Regions from separate parts of the Bradyrhizobium sp. USDA 3397 genome, predicted to be linked through region 2. Evidence: riboswitches for the same ligand, from Rfam matches in the RefSeq annotation. Region 2 holds a riboswitch; the other holds the start of a gene.

Region 1 (6,719 bases), 4.8 Mb from region 2:
GCTGGCTCAATCGTCACGTTTTCGGCAACGAGCGGCCCGTCCGTCGCCACGATGTGATCGATTGCTTTTAGCGCCAGACGCATTCGGTAACGCTCGTCACTTCCCTCGCTCCAGCCAGAGCCTACGGTCATGTTTGGCATTCCATCATCGTCGAAGAGCGAGACGATGCCCTGCCGCATCTGCACAAACGATTGCAGACGATCGACGACGTTGGCCAACGTGACCTCTAGTCGGCACGGAGACGTGAGTACCTTCGTAATCTCAAGGATGCCTGACAGCGCGCTCTCGAGCGACGGCTCTATGCTCACCTCACGGTCCGCCTCAGATTGCGAGTCAGGTCTTTCGCCTGCGGGCACAATATGCAGCATGAGGAGGTCTCCCTTGTCATGATCGCCCTCCCTGGCGGCTTGTTCGGCTTCACGAGATTGGTGTTGCATGTCTTCTCGCTCTAAGCGCCAAATTGAGGAGATGACAGAGAAGGATAACAGGTCTTCATGGCACAACGGCGCTTACGGTACTTTTTTGCTCTTGCGGCGCACCGCGCCTAACCTGAATGAGAACACGCGCTCGACTGATTACCTCAGCCGCGGATGTCAGATACGACAACTACAAATGTTGCCCCCCGTTGATCGGAACCTCAGTGCCCGTGACATAACTTGCGGCGTCCGAGCACAGGAAGAAGAGGACCTTCGCGACCTCTTCGGTCGTGCCAAACCGGCGCAACGGAATACTCGGCAGGAGACGCGCTTCCGTTTCTGGTGACAACATGTCCGTTTTGATTTCTCCCGGCGCGATTGCGTTCACGCGGATTCCATGCGGTGCGTAATCATGTGCCATTTCACGTGTAAGAGATGCGAGCGCTGCCTTCGAAGTCGCATAGGCGCTGCCAGCAAACGGGTGCACCCTCGAGCCTGCGATTGAGGTCACGTTGACAACCGATCCTGACGCGGCTCTTAGCTCGTCAAAAAATCCCTGCGCTAGCAGGATGGGAGCCACCATGTTGAGGTGGAACACCTTCATCCAGGTCTCGAGTGACGTCGTCAACGAGGTCAACCGAGCGCCATTCTGCCCTTTTGGCGAGACGCCGGCATTGTTGATCAATGCGTGCAAGGGAGCACCTGCGAGGCGCTTCTTCACCTCGGCGATTGCGCGCGGCAGCATTCGGTGGTTACTAAGATCGACTTGGATATGGTCGTCGGGCCCTGAGTTCCATGGGCATCGCTTCTCATTAAACGGTTGGCGCGCGCAAGATATGATGCGCCAGCCAGCTTCCGAAAACAGCTTTGCGGTGGCGTGACCGATTCCACGCGTCGCCCCAGTCAGCAACAGTGTCTTCCGCTCTTTCGGCTGGAAACCGGCGTCAAAGCCCAAAAGCCTGCAGTCCACGTCCGTCACGGGGTGGCCATCTAGTACATCAAGACTCAACCGCGCCTCCTATTCTATCGCCTCGCCGGAGACTCCGCTGCAGGATTTGGGCCACACCGATGCAGCGGAACAGCTCTAAGGGATAGCGATCCAGCGGCGGGTTCGGGGACAGCTTGACCGCTTCCAAACATTGCGTGTGCGCTTTCTGACAACAACGCATATTCACGACAAGGCCAACATCGCCTTTCAGTGCGAGTGAACGCAATGTCATCCAGCGCATGTGGTCGGGCTTCCTGTTCAGGCATCATACTTTCCGCGACGACGACTAGAGTGTTGCAGACACCGGACGTGCGCGAAGACGATGTACCAGCCACACCATGATCCCGGTCGAATCGGCCCCTGGCTCAATTGCATGAATTAGCCGATCCACAGCGAAGCGCCTCGTTGGCACAGCAAGCGATACCTACTCAGGAGCCGCCGGGAAGATCTTAGCCGCACGCTCTTACGATCGCAAATCAGACGTAACCTGCCTCGTACGTCAGGTTCGTCTGCGACTTGCGTTTGACATCGTGTTCACTCTTCCTGGCCGGTCGAACAAAAGCACTGGGCGCATTGTGCATAGTGACGCGGTCAAGCACGTCCTTACTGCGGCGATCCCATGGCGCGGCCACGACTCGCCCCGTTTTCCGGAGGCGGCGTAAGCGGCGTTACTCGCTGGCACAAGGTCGGCGGCATGATTGTCGGCAATGCACCATCAAGGATTTGCGTCGCGTGTTCCTCAACAGCAGCACCGGCGTGGACATTCCCATCGCCGAGCTCGCGCGTCTGGTGTGCCACGCCTTGTGGCGCGAGACCAGCCTCGACGCGCCGCCCGCCGGCACGCCGCGCTAGTAGCTCCTATTCGGCCCGCGGCAGTATCCCGTTCACGTAAAGGCTCACTAACTTTCAAGCGGTATATGATTGCGAGACGCAGCGGCGTTCTCGTGAACGGAAGTTAACGTTGACGATCTCAGCGATCAAGTTGCCGCTCGTAGCTCCCGGGCAGCTGCGACCATATTTACCAACGCCGGACGCACCTCCTCCCATTTTCGGGTTTTCAGGCCGCAATCGGGATTGATCCAAAGTTGGGAGTCGGAGAGCTGTTGGCGCGCCAGCGTCACGAGGTTCTTCATCTCGTCCGTTTCAGGAACGCGCGGCGAATGGATGTCATAGACACCAGGGCCGATCTGTTTTGGGTACTTATAAGTTCGGAAGGCGTCTAGCAGTTTCATCTTCGAGCGCGACGTCTCAATCGAAATGACGTCGGCATCCATCGCTGAGATAGACTCGATGATGTCGTTGAACTCGGAATAGCACATATGAGTATGGATCTGCGTTTCGTCCGCGACGACTGAGGAGCAAATGCGAAAGCTGTCTATGGCCCAATCGAGATAGCTTTTCCACTGTGATTTGCGTAGCGGCAGTCCCTCACGCAACGCCGCCTCGTCTATCTGGATCATTTTTGCTCCAGCGTTCTGAAGGTCGACCACCTCGTCCCGGATCGCGAGCGCGATCTGTAGGCAAGCCTCGCTTCGCGAGATATCATCACGAACAAACGACCAGTTCAGAATGGTCACCGGCCCGGTCAACATTGCCTTCACCGGCTTCTCGGTCAGCGACTGCGCATAGCGCCACCAGTCGACCGTCATCGGCTTCGGACGGGAGACGTCCCCAAACAGAATCGGTGGGCGGACGTAACGCGAGCCATAGGACTGCACCCAACCGTGTTTTGTGAAGACGAAGCCCGACAGCTTCTCACCGAAATACTGCACCATGTCATTGCGCTCGAACTCGCCATGCACGAGCACGTCGAGCCCTATGTCGTCCTGCCATCTGACCGCACGCGCCGTTTCCGCTTTGAGGAAACTCTCGTATTGCGCGGCAGACAACGTTCCCTGCGCGTGGGACGCACGGGCACGGCGAATGTCTGCGGTCTGCGGGAATGATCCAATCGTCGTCGTTGGGAATGTTGGCAAGGCGAACCGAGCGCGCTGAAGCTCGGCACGGCTGGCGTACGGACTTTGACGGCGACGCATTGTTTGGTCAATCGTAGTCATGCGCCGGGTGACGTTGGCGTTGTGAACCTTAGACGACTTCTCGCGCGCTAGAGCCGCCCGCTTGGAGGCCGCAAGGAGGCGCGATACACGGGCATGCTTGCCGGCGAGCGCACTTCCCAAGGTCGTCAGCTCCTTGATCTTCTGGACCGAGAACGCCAGCCAGCTCTTTACATCTAAATCGAGATCGCTTTCGAGCTCGACGTCGACCGGGACATGAAGGAGCGAGCACGAAGGAGCGATCTGGACGCGGTCATGACCGAGCTTCACTACTGCTGGCGCCAGCTTGTTGAATAAGTCCGGCAGATTGGACCGCCAGACATTGCGTCCGTCAATGACCCCAAGTGAGAGAACGAGATCGCTGCGAGCTATGGCGGCGATTACGCCCAACTGATCTGAGGCCCGAACCAGATCGACGTGCAGACCGGCAACCGGCAAAGCCAAGGCAGTATCGAGGTTGTCGCCGACGCCGCCGAAATAAGTAGCCAGCATGACTTTGAGGCTGGGCACCTCCTTTGCCAAATGGGCATAGGCTCGCCGCAACGCGCCGCGGGATACCTCGTCGAGGTCAAGGACCAGGCAGGGCTCGTCGAGCTGAACCCACTCCGCACCTCGCGCGGCTAGTTCGCGAAGGACATCGACGTAGACCGGTAGAAGCTGGTCCAGCAGCAACACTGGATTGAATCCCGGATCTGCACTCTTGCCGAGTTTCAGGAAGGTGACTGGGCCAACCAGCACACAGCGCGTCTGGTACCCAAGGCTCTTTGCCTCCTCATATTCCTCAATCGGCTTACGAGAGGAAAGCTTGAATGTTTGGTCCTTGCGAAATTCCGGCACCATGTAATGGTAGTTGGTGTCGAACCACTTTGTCATTTCCTGCGCTGCCGGGCCCTGTTGATGATGGCCGTGCCGGCGATCCGCATCTTGATCCTCTCCTGCGCCGCGCGCCATGGCGAAGTAGGTCTTGAGTGACACTGGACCTGCGACCCAACCGTAAACGTCAGGAATCGCGCCGACCATCACACTGGTATCAAGCACATGGTCATAGAGCGAGAAGTCGTTCGAAGGAATGATGGTCGCGCCGAGCGATTTCTGCCGCGCCCAGTTGGCGAGGCGAAGTCCAGCCGCAGCCTCGAAAAGCTGTGCTTCGCTTGACTTACCGGCCCAGTAGCTCTCGAGCGCGAATTTGAGTTCCCGGCGCGGACCGATGCGTGGCATACCTAGCGTGGCAACGGAAAGTGAACTGTTAGACATCGCTTCAACCCCATGGTTTGGGGCAAGGCGATGGTGGATGCGCACAGGTAAAGGCCGCCGCGGCGGCGACTTCTTGACGCACCACCGGGACACCCCGCCCGTGGACGAAAACGTTGTCGGGGCAGGTCTCCTGGCTCGCGGGTCATGGCTGCTGTCCGGCCTTCCCGAAGCCGACCGGCTTCAGTGACACTATTGGACAGCGGCTCGCCGCTTACAGTTGCGGGGGCAGCGCCGGCATCACACCAGCTTCCCTCTTAGCTCCGGATCAAGCGGGACCCAGAGAACCTCGAACGAAAATGAACTACCTGCAAAACCACCGTTCCGTCAACCGTTGAATATCACCGCCTCATCCTCGCCGATTTGGCACACGCCAATGAGAGGCATCCCAATCCGAGGCATGCGCCGCATGGCCGGGCCTTTCGTGACCTGCGCACCGGTGGATCGTAGATATTCAGTCGCCCGTTTGTGCACGTGCAGGATCTTCACTCGGCTGTCTCCAATACGATTTGCGAGCGTCTCCCCGAGGCGACCGCCAAAGTATGATCCAAAGTGCGGTCGTGGCCGGAAACAGCGAGCGCGCAGGCGGAGGCGTCTGGACTTCGACTTCCGAATCTTGATCAAGTCGGCACGTTCGTGGAGCGGCTTGCCCGAAGCCGTGTAGGACCTCTTGAATGAGTTGACCAATTCAGGCGCAACAATCATCGATCACGTAATCGCCGCACCGCACCACGTTCACCGAAGCTTAGCGCCACCTCGATCGCGCACGGCGTCAGGCGCTTTGTCCACTCTTGTATTGCCTCAAGGACCGATTCACATCATCGACATCTACCCTCGCCACCAGATTGGCATCTGAATGGATGCTGGAATACCGATCGCCATAACGTCTAGCAGATGATGATCCGTTGACTTTCATGAGGCCGTCAGCCGTTCCGGCGATCCTTCAATAAGGATCAATCGAGTCGGATCCTTCAAATCGAACTCCATAACGCGTGGCGCAAAGAGGCGAGCATAGCGCGTGAAGGCGCTCGTCGGTGGAAACCGAATGACCGTATCGCACCGCCCGAGGAGATACATCTCAATCAGGGCAGAGAACCCGCCTTCGGCGCCAAGTTCTGCACTATGTAAAGGTCCAGCATGAGGTGCCTGGAAATGCTTTGGGATAGTGAAGAGATCGGGGAATACTCCAGATAGCTTTTCGACCATCAGCGTGCTGTCCGTGCACAAGAACAGCTTCACCGGGCTTGGATGCGGTAACGCTTTCGCCTTATCGATGGCAGTACATACCTGCCGAAAGGCGAGTTCCGGATCCGCCCAATAGGGCTTATGTCCCATGATATCTTCGCCGTTGCCGTGACGAACATGAACTCCGATTATGCTGTGTCCCTCAAAATGCTCTTGGTAAATGGCATCAATTCGAGCCCGAATTTCCGGTTGGGGTTTGATCGTCCGAAATATCTGCCGTTCGGCATCCTCATCGCAGCGCCACATTAAGCAGGCGTCACACACCACAGTGTTAGCATCGACATCTTCCGGACTTTGGAAAAGTTGGTCCAGCTCGTCACGCTCCTGGAAGATCTGTTCATCTGGCCGATAAACGCAATCTATCGGCGCCTTATTCCACCAAGGGGGGAAGAACGGGCCTGGAAATGACATTTGATTGATCTGGTCATCGCAAATGACCCGTACCCCGTCGATGGCTTGAACTGGCTCGAAGAACACTGGAAATGCGTTGGTGAATGGCCGATCGAGATAACACGAGCCACGCCAATCGATTGCCAACGTCCGCCCGGTCCGCTTTGCATAACGCCACGCTGATGCCAACGACCAAAGGCAATCACCGAATCCGGTCCGTCGTCGAGAAACCACGAACCGATCATTCATCGAGTCACTGACGAGCATTTCGCGTTGCCTCGTTTGTACCTATTGGTTGGGTCGGGAACTTGCTGCAGGAGGCCGATGTAAGGTGCCGTCCGACGGCAAACTGATACTCCGGATCTCGGACGCTCG
Region 2 (6,719 bases):
CCCGAGCGTACAGAGCCCGACGATGAGAGCGTCACGCAGCCGCGCATGAGCCAGCAGAATCGGGAAGTCAAGCGTGTGCAACGCACTGTAAAGCCAGCGATAGGCGCGGCGCGACGGGTCCAGCCTTTGCAGCACCTTGCCATCGGCAGCATCGACATCGAACCAGAGATCGCCGCACGTTGTGCGGTAGACGGGGACCCCCGGAAGTGCGGATTGCGCTGGATAGCCGTCGTTGCCGGCGAGCAGGAACGGTGCGGCACAGCCGGCGCCAAGGCGCGCTGTCAGGTCGCCGATCTCCGGCCTATCCAGGTATGCCGACTGTCCGCGTGGCACGTCCCCTGCCTTGATCAAAGCCTGACGGCCGAGACCAACCCGGTCGCGCCGATAGACCTTGGCGCCGAACGCGAACCATTCGACCTCGAGCGCCGACGGCGATATTGGCTGCAGCGATGAAGCGTCTCGCCAATCCGGGGCGGCATCGACCACGGCGGCCTCCGCCGGCGTCAATTGCCCGCGCGAGAACAGCCGGCCGTGATCCATCGACAGCCAGCCGCTGAAGATCCAGGTCAGCACGAACACGGTCACGACAAGACCGATGATGTGATGCAGGGCGTGCCAGTCCCGATAGGGCGACGAGAGCTGGCGTCCCCGTATCTTCACACGCACGATTCCGAGCACCGCGCCAAGCAGTGCTGCGATCAGGGCCAGCAGCGACAGCGTCCAGACCACGCGATCCCACAGCGCCCAGCTGCTGCGCAGAATTGTCGGATAGATCCAGTGCAGCACGCTGCCGGCCCAGTTCCACGCGCGCTCGCTGCGCGTCGTATCCAGGACGATTTCGCCGGTCAGCGACGAAACGTAGACCTCCGTTCCAGGGGCATCGCCGAGAGCGGCGCGAAACAAGGGGCGATGCCGATCAAAACCGTTCGGCACGCTCCACTGATCGTAGTCCGACCGCGCGACGATTGCAGCGCGCACCGCCTCAAGCCCGCGCTGACGTGAATAAGCTTGCACGATGGTGAGCGCGACATCGGCTGATGTCACCGACGCGTCTCCTCCATCGGAGGCGCGAACCGCTCGCGAACCTGCGGAGCCCGAGACGACGTAGACCGGTCCATCGCTCCGCTGGATCAGCCGAACACGTGTCGCATCGGCAATCCCGCTCGCCGCAACGGCGTCCGCGACCGAGATCCTCGTCCCGTCGCGATCGACCGGCACAAGTCCGGCAAATCGCTCCGCTTCCGTCAGCGACGGAAACGGGACGAAGTGCATGACGATCCCGCTCGCGAACCACATCGCGAACAACAGACAGAACGCGATGCCGAGCCAGCGATGCGTGAGGACGATCGCGCCCATCATGCGCTCAGGGCCTCACCATTTGAACGCGGCCGATATTTCATAGGTGCGCGGCGCGCCCAGGAGGATCTGGTCCGGATAGAACGGATCGCCCCAGATCGCATAGCGCTTATCAGTGATGTTGCGGACACGGAAGGTCAGGCGGGCCTGGTCGACCGCATTGAACGCCGTCTTGGGGATGTCGACGAAGGCGTAGACGTCGGCCACGGTGTAGGCCTTCATCGTCACGACGTTGGCGTCGGTGTTGTAGCGGTCGCCGACATGACGACCGGTGATGCCAAGCTCCACCGGCCACGGTGTGAAGAAGCGATACGACGCGCCGGCGTTTGCGACGATACGCGGCACGTTTGGCGGCGTGTTGCCCGAGAACGAGCCGCCGGCAAAATTGTAGTCGGCATAGCGCGCATCGACATAGGCGATGTTGCCCCACAGCCGCAGCGGCTCGATCGGGCGTATCGAGGCGGCAAGCTCGATGCCCTTCGACTCCTGCCGCCCGGCGATATTCAGCTGCATGCCGCCGGCGGCCGCATAGACGTTCTTGCGCACGATGTCGTAGGCCGAGAACGACCATTCCGCCCGGTTGTCCCAGAACAGGTGCTTGACACCGGTCTCATAGGTGCGCGCGGTGGTCAGATCGAGCGGCTGGGTGGGCGAGAGCAGGAAGATGTTGTTGGCTGCGACGTCGGCGCCGGTGGCGTACTGGCTGAAGAAGGTCAGGCCGGGAACGGCCTCCCAGGTGTAGCCGATGCGGCCCGTCACCGGCGCCCAGTCTTTCGTGAACGGGAAGCCCGCCTTCACGATCCCGTTCTTGTCGGTCGAATTACGGTCGAGCCCGATATGCTCGACGCGGAGGCCGCCGATCAGCGCGAAGCTGCGCGTCAGCTTGAGCCTGTCCTCGAATGACAGCGCCTCGTTGTCGATGCGTGCGGTCTGCTGCTGCGTCGTGAGCAGGCCGTAGAAACCGCGGTTGGGGTCGACCAGCGAAACGGAATCGCCGGGAAAGTTTGCCGCGCCGGGCCTGACGAAATCGAGATAGCTCGACGACAGCGTCGTGACCAGCCGGTTATCGAAGCCCGCAATATTTGTATCCCAGATCAGGTCGGTGATGTTGCCGACCAGCCGCTGGCTGTGGGCGACATAGAAACGCTCGCGATCGACCAGGTTCGTGGTGGAATTGAACGCCTCGATCTCGTTATTGAACCAGATTCGTTCCGCGCCATAGCCATAGGCCTGACTTTTCAGCGTGAGGTCAGGCGCGAGCTTCAGCTCGAATCCGCCACGCAGCCACACTTCCTGCGCCACGTTGCGGTTATCGAGAACGTTGTAATTGGTGTTGAAGGTGCGATCGTCGATGGTGACGGCACCGAGATTCGTTCCGTTGTAATTCGAGACGTAATTGCCGGAGACGATCCCCGTCGTCGCGTGCGAACCGCTGAAGGCGACCGGCACCAGCGGCGCGCCCCAATAGGCCTTCGAGCGGTCTTCACGATATTCGACCGCACCCCAGATCCTGAGGCTGTCGGAAACACGGTAGTTGAGCTGGCCGGACGTGCCGAACGTCCTGACATTGGTGTCATCGGCAAAGCCGTTGAGCGTGGAGCGGCTGATGTCGAAGCGATAGTCCAGTCCCTGCACATTGGTGCTGCCGCCGGAGCCGTAATGGGCACGGAACGAATTCAGCGAGTCCCAGGAGAAATTGGCATCGTTACGGGCAGGTCCGGTGTGGGGCTGCTTGGTGACGAAGTTGATAGCACCGCCCGCGGCGCCCTCGCCCGAAATCAGCGAAGCCGGGCCCTTGAGGAATTCCACCGCTTCCAGATTGGCGGTATCCACGATCCGCGAGGTCATGTTCTGCGGACCGATCTTGATGCCGTTGTAGAGCGTGTTGATCTGGCTGTTGGTGAAGCCGCGCATGGAGAAGGCGGAAGGTTCGGCCGGGTTGTCGCCCGAGGTGACGCCGACGGCGCCCTGCGCCACCTCGGACACGGTGCGATAGCCCTGCTCGCGCATCGTTTCGGCCGAGATCACCTCGACGGTCGCGGGCGTCTGCCGCACCGTCAGGCCGAGCGCGCGAGGCGCTTTCGGCAACGGCATTGGTGTTGAGAGGCGTCTGTGCCGTCGAATCCGGCATGACGGGTTTTGGCGCGGCGGATACAGCCGCCGGCCTGCGCGCTGCCGCGCGACGCGCGCTCTGCGCCGCTCCTGCTGCCTGTTTGGCCGGCTTGCGCGCCTGGGCGGGCGACACCTCGATGGGCGGCAGGGACTCCCGGGCCTGCTGCGCCACAGCGGCAGGCGGACCGAGAGCGGCAAAGGACGTGAACGCGGCGGAGGCAAGCAGGACGCGGCGCGATCGTGCGATACGGATGGAAGACACAGGTCAAAACCTCGGTATGACGTCAGTGGCACGTCACAGCGAACGAGGTTTCACCTTCGGCTTTAGCCGTCCGATGAAGCCGAATGTCTGTACTCCCCGACCGACATCTTCGCGTGTGACCACGGCTGACGGCAGGTCTCCTGGCTCGCGGGTCGTGACCGCTTCGTCGCCTTCCCGGGACCGAGGACCCAGTGGCTCGTGACGAAGGATTCACCGCTTACAGTTGCGGGGGCAGCCGCGGCATTGGGGACATTTTCCCCGCACCGCATTCCCTTTTCATTCCCTCTCGGGAAAACCGTCATGAGCATCTAGGATTACCGCCAAGACAGAGTCAATGTGCCAGTTGCGGCGTTATGGCCACAGCAGCCAACTTCCCTGGAGATGAGCATGGAAGGCGAGACCTTCCTCTGGTTGATCAGGCATGCGGCCGTCGTGGGCGTGCCCGGGACGATCCATGCGGCCGATGCGCGGGCCGACCTCGGCGATCACGCCGCATTGACGGCTCTCAGGCGCCTCTTGCCCGCGGATGTCGCCGGCTATGCCAGCCCGTCGCGGCGCACGGTCGAGACGGCGCGCGCGCTGGGGCTCGAACCGGAACTGGTCAGCGAATTTCGCGAGCAGGATTTCGGCGATTGGACCGGCCATCGGCATGACGAGCTCGCCGCGACCGGCGGCGAGGCCTACGCGCAGGTCTGGCGCGATCCCGCGCACGGACGGCCGCCGAACGGCGAAAGCTTTGCGGATCAGGTCGCCCGCGTCCGCCTCGGCCTGGCGCAGATTGGCGCAGGCTCCGCGGCGCTGGTCGTTCATTCCGGCACCATTCGTGCCACGCTCTGCATCGCGCTCGATCTCACACCGGAAGCCGCACTGCGCTTCGTGATCGATCCACTGTCGCTGACCCGGATCGACCGGCTCGCGGGCGGCTGGCGTGTCGTCTCGGTCAATCAACGCATTAGCTAGGCCGATCCGGCACATTGGCCTGCGCGAAGGTCGCCATGCCGTTGTGAAGTGCGCAGGCCGAGCGCACCAGCGGCAGCGCGATCGCCGCACCCGATCCCTCGCCGAGCCTGAGATCGAGGCTGATCAGCGGCTGCACGTTCAGCGTGCGCAACACCAGCCGATGTCCCTGCTCCGCCGATTGATGCGAGGGCAACAGGAACGGCTGGCAGGACGGGTTGAGGCGCGCCGCCGCCAGCGCCGCCACCGAGACGATGAAGCCGTCGATCAACACGGGAATGCGGCGTTGCGCGGCCGCGATGATCGCGCCCGAGATCGCCGCGATCTCGAGGCCGCCGACCGCGCACAGGATCTTCTCGACCGCGGCTCCGGCGACGCCGTGGCGCGCGATCGCCGCATCGATCACCCGCGCCTTGTGCGCGCGGCCGGCCGCATCGATGCCCGTGCCGCTGCCCGCGATCTCCCCGGCGCTCACACCAAGTAGGCTCGCCGCGATCGCCGCCGATGTCGTGGTGTTGCCGATCCCCATCTCGCCGAAGATCAAGAGATCAGGCCGGCCGGCCTCGGCGCGCACCACCGCGCGCTGGCCGGCCTCGAAGGCGAAGGCCAATTCCGCCGGCGTGAGCGCGGCCTCGACACTGAAATCGCGGGTGCCGCTGCGCGGCTTGTCGGTGACGATTCCCGCCATCTGCTCCTGGGACAGCGTGCCGGCGTCGACGACCTCGAGGCTCGAACCCAGCTCGCGCGCCAGCACCGAGATCGCGGCGCCACCGGCGGCAAAATTCGCCATCATCGCGATGGTGACGGCTTGCGGATAGGCCGACACGCCCTGCGCGACGATACCGTGGTCGCCGGCGAAGATGATGATCGGCACCCGCGCGGCGCGCGGCTGCCCGGTCGCCTGCAGGCCCGCAAGCTCGATTGCGAGCTGCTCGAGCCGCCCGAGCGCGCCGGTCGGCTTCGTCAGCTGCGCCTGCCGCGCAATGGCCGCCTCGCGATGAACAGCGGAGACCTCGGGGCAGTTCTGGGTAACCCATTCGGGAAGCATGCTGCTCAACGCCTGCGTTTGATGATGTAGCTGTCCATGATCCAGCCGTGCCGCTCGCGTGCCTCCTGCCGCACGGCGGCAATGCGCGCGCCCAGTTCAGCCAGCGCGCCGGACATGACGATCTGATCGGGCATGCCAAGATAGGCTCCCCACCAGATGTGAAGTCCGGCCGGATCGAGCGACTGGAACGCCGTGCCGCCATCGAGCATCACGACGACGGTATCGACGCCCTGCGGCCAGCCGCCTTCGCGCAAGCGCCGCCCCGTCGTGACCAGGAACGGCTCGCCGATGTCGTTGAGCGGCAGCGCATGCGCCGCGCACAGCGCCTGGATCGAGGTGATCCCAGGCACGACTTCGATTGTCGGCAACGGATTCAACCGCCGCGCAATGCGCAGCGAAGAATCATAGAGCGAAGGATCGCCCCAGATCAGCAGCGCGACCTTGCCCTCATCTTCGAGATGCCCAGCGATCGTCTGCGACCAGGTCGCGGCCACCGCATCGTGCCAATCGTCTACGCCCTTGCGGTAGTCCGACTCGGTCGCATCGCGCACGGGAAGGTCGAATTCGGCGATGCGTGTCGTTTTGTTGGTGAGCACACCGGCGCAGATCGTTCGCCTGAGATCGGCGAGATCGGATTTCGCAGTCCCCTTGCGCGGGATCAGGATGAGATCGGCCGCGTTGATGGCGCGGGTCGCGGCGCGCGTGAGCTGCTCGGGATCGCCGCAACCGATGCCTATCAGGGAGAGCGTGAGCATCGCGAGCGCGACGGGCGGCCACGGCGGCCGCCCTTTCGCTTGTCTCTCAGGCCGCGTTGTGAAGGCGCGGCGTGACGAGGCCGGGCGCGGTGACGCCACGCAGCGACTTCGCCAGCGCCAGCACGGCGAGATCGGCCAGCGGCTCGATCACGATGACCAGCGCATAAGCGGCAGCGAACGTCGCAATGCTGGCGAGGTTGCTGATCGCAAAGCCGGAGCCATAGAGCGC

Evidence for each region. Region 2 has a riboswitch for cobalamin ahead of ACVWYQ_RS38450 (TonB-dependent receptor). Riboswitches for the same ligand answer to the same signal wherever they lie in the genome.
Region 1: another riboswitch for cobalamin. It lies ahead of metE (5-methyltetrahydropteroyltriglutamate--homocysteine S-methyltransferase); the one in region 2 lies ahead of ACVWYQ_RS38450 (TonB-dependent receptor).

Annotation. Positions count from the first base shown of each region.
Region 1 is NZ_JBSSDS010000001.1:3,463,613-3,470,331, forward strand. It holds partial or broken gene nifA (nif-specific transcriptional activator NifA) at 1-368, opposite strand, end outside; gene ACVWYQ_RS16140 (SDR family NAD(P)-dependent oxidoreductase) at 607-1,395, opposite strand; gene metE (5-methyltetrahydropteroyltriglutamate--homocysteine S-methyltransferase) at 2,382-4,712, opposite strand; cobalamin riboswitch at 4,816-5,016, opposite strand; gene ACVWYQ_RS16150 (nodulation protein NodZ) at 5,622-6,611, opposite strand.
Region 2 is NZ_JBSSDS010000001.1:8,279,715-8,286,433, reverse strand. It holds gene ACVWYQ_RS38455 (PepSY domain-containing protein) at 1-1,359, opposite strand, end outside; partial or broken gene ACVWYQ_RS38450 (TonB-dependent receptor) at 1,372-3,730, opposite strand; cobalamin riboswitch at 3,844-4,045, opposite strand; gene ACVWYQ_RS38445 (histidine phosphatase family protein) at 4,118-4,690, shown strand; gene cobT (nicotinate-nucleotide--dimethylbenzimidazole phosphoribosyltransferase) at 4,683-5,735, opposite strand; gene cobF (precorrin-6A synthase (deacetylating)) at 5,741-6,490, opposite strand; gene ACVWYQ_RS38430 (energy-coupling factor ABC transporter permease) at 6,537-6,719, opposite strand, start outside.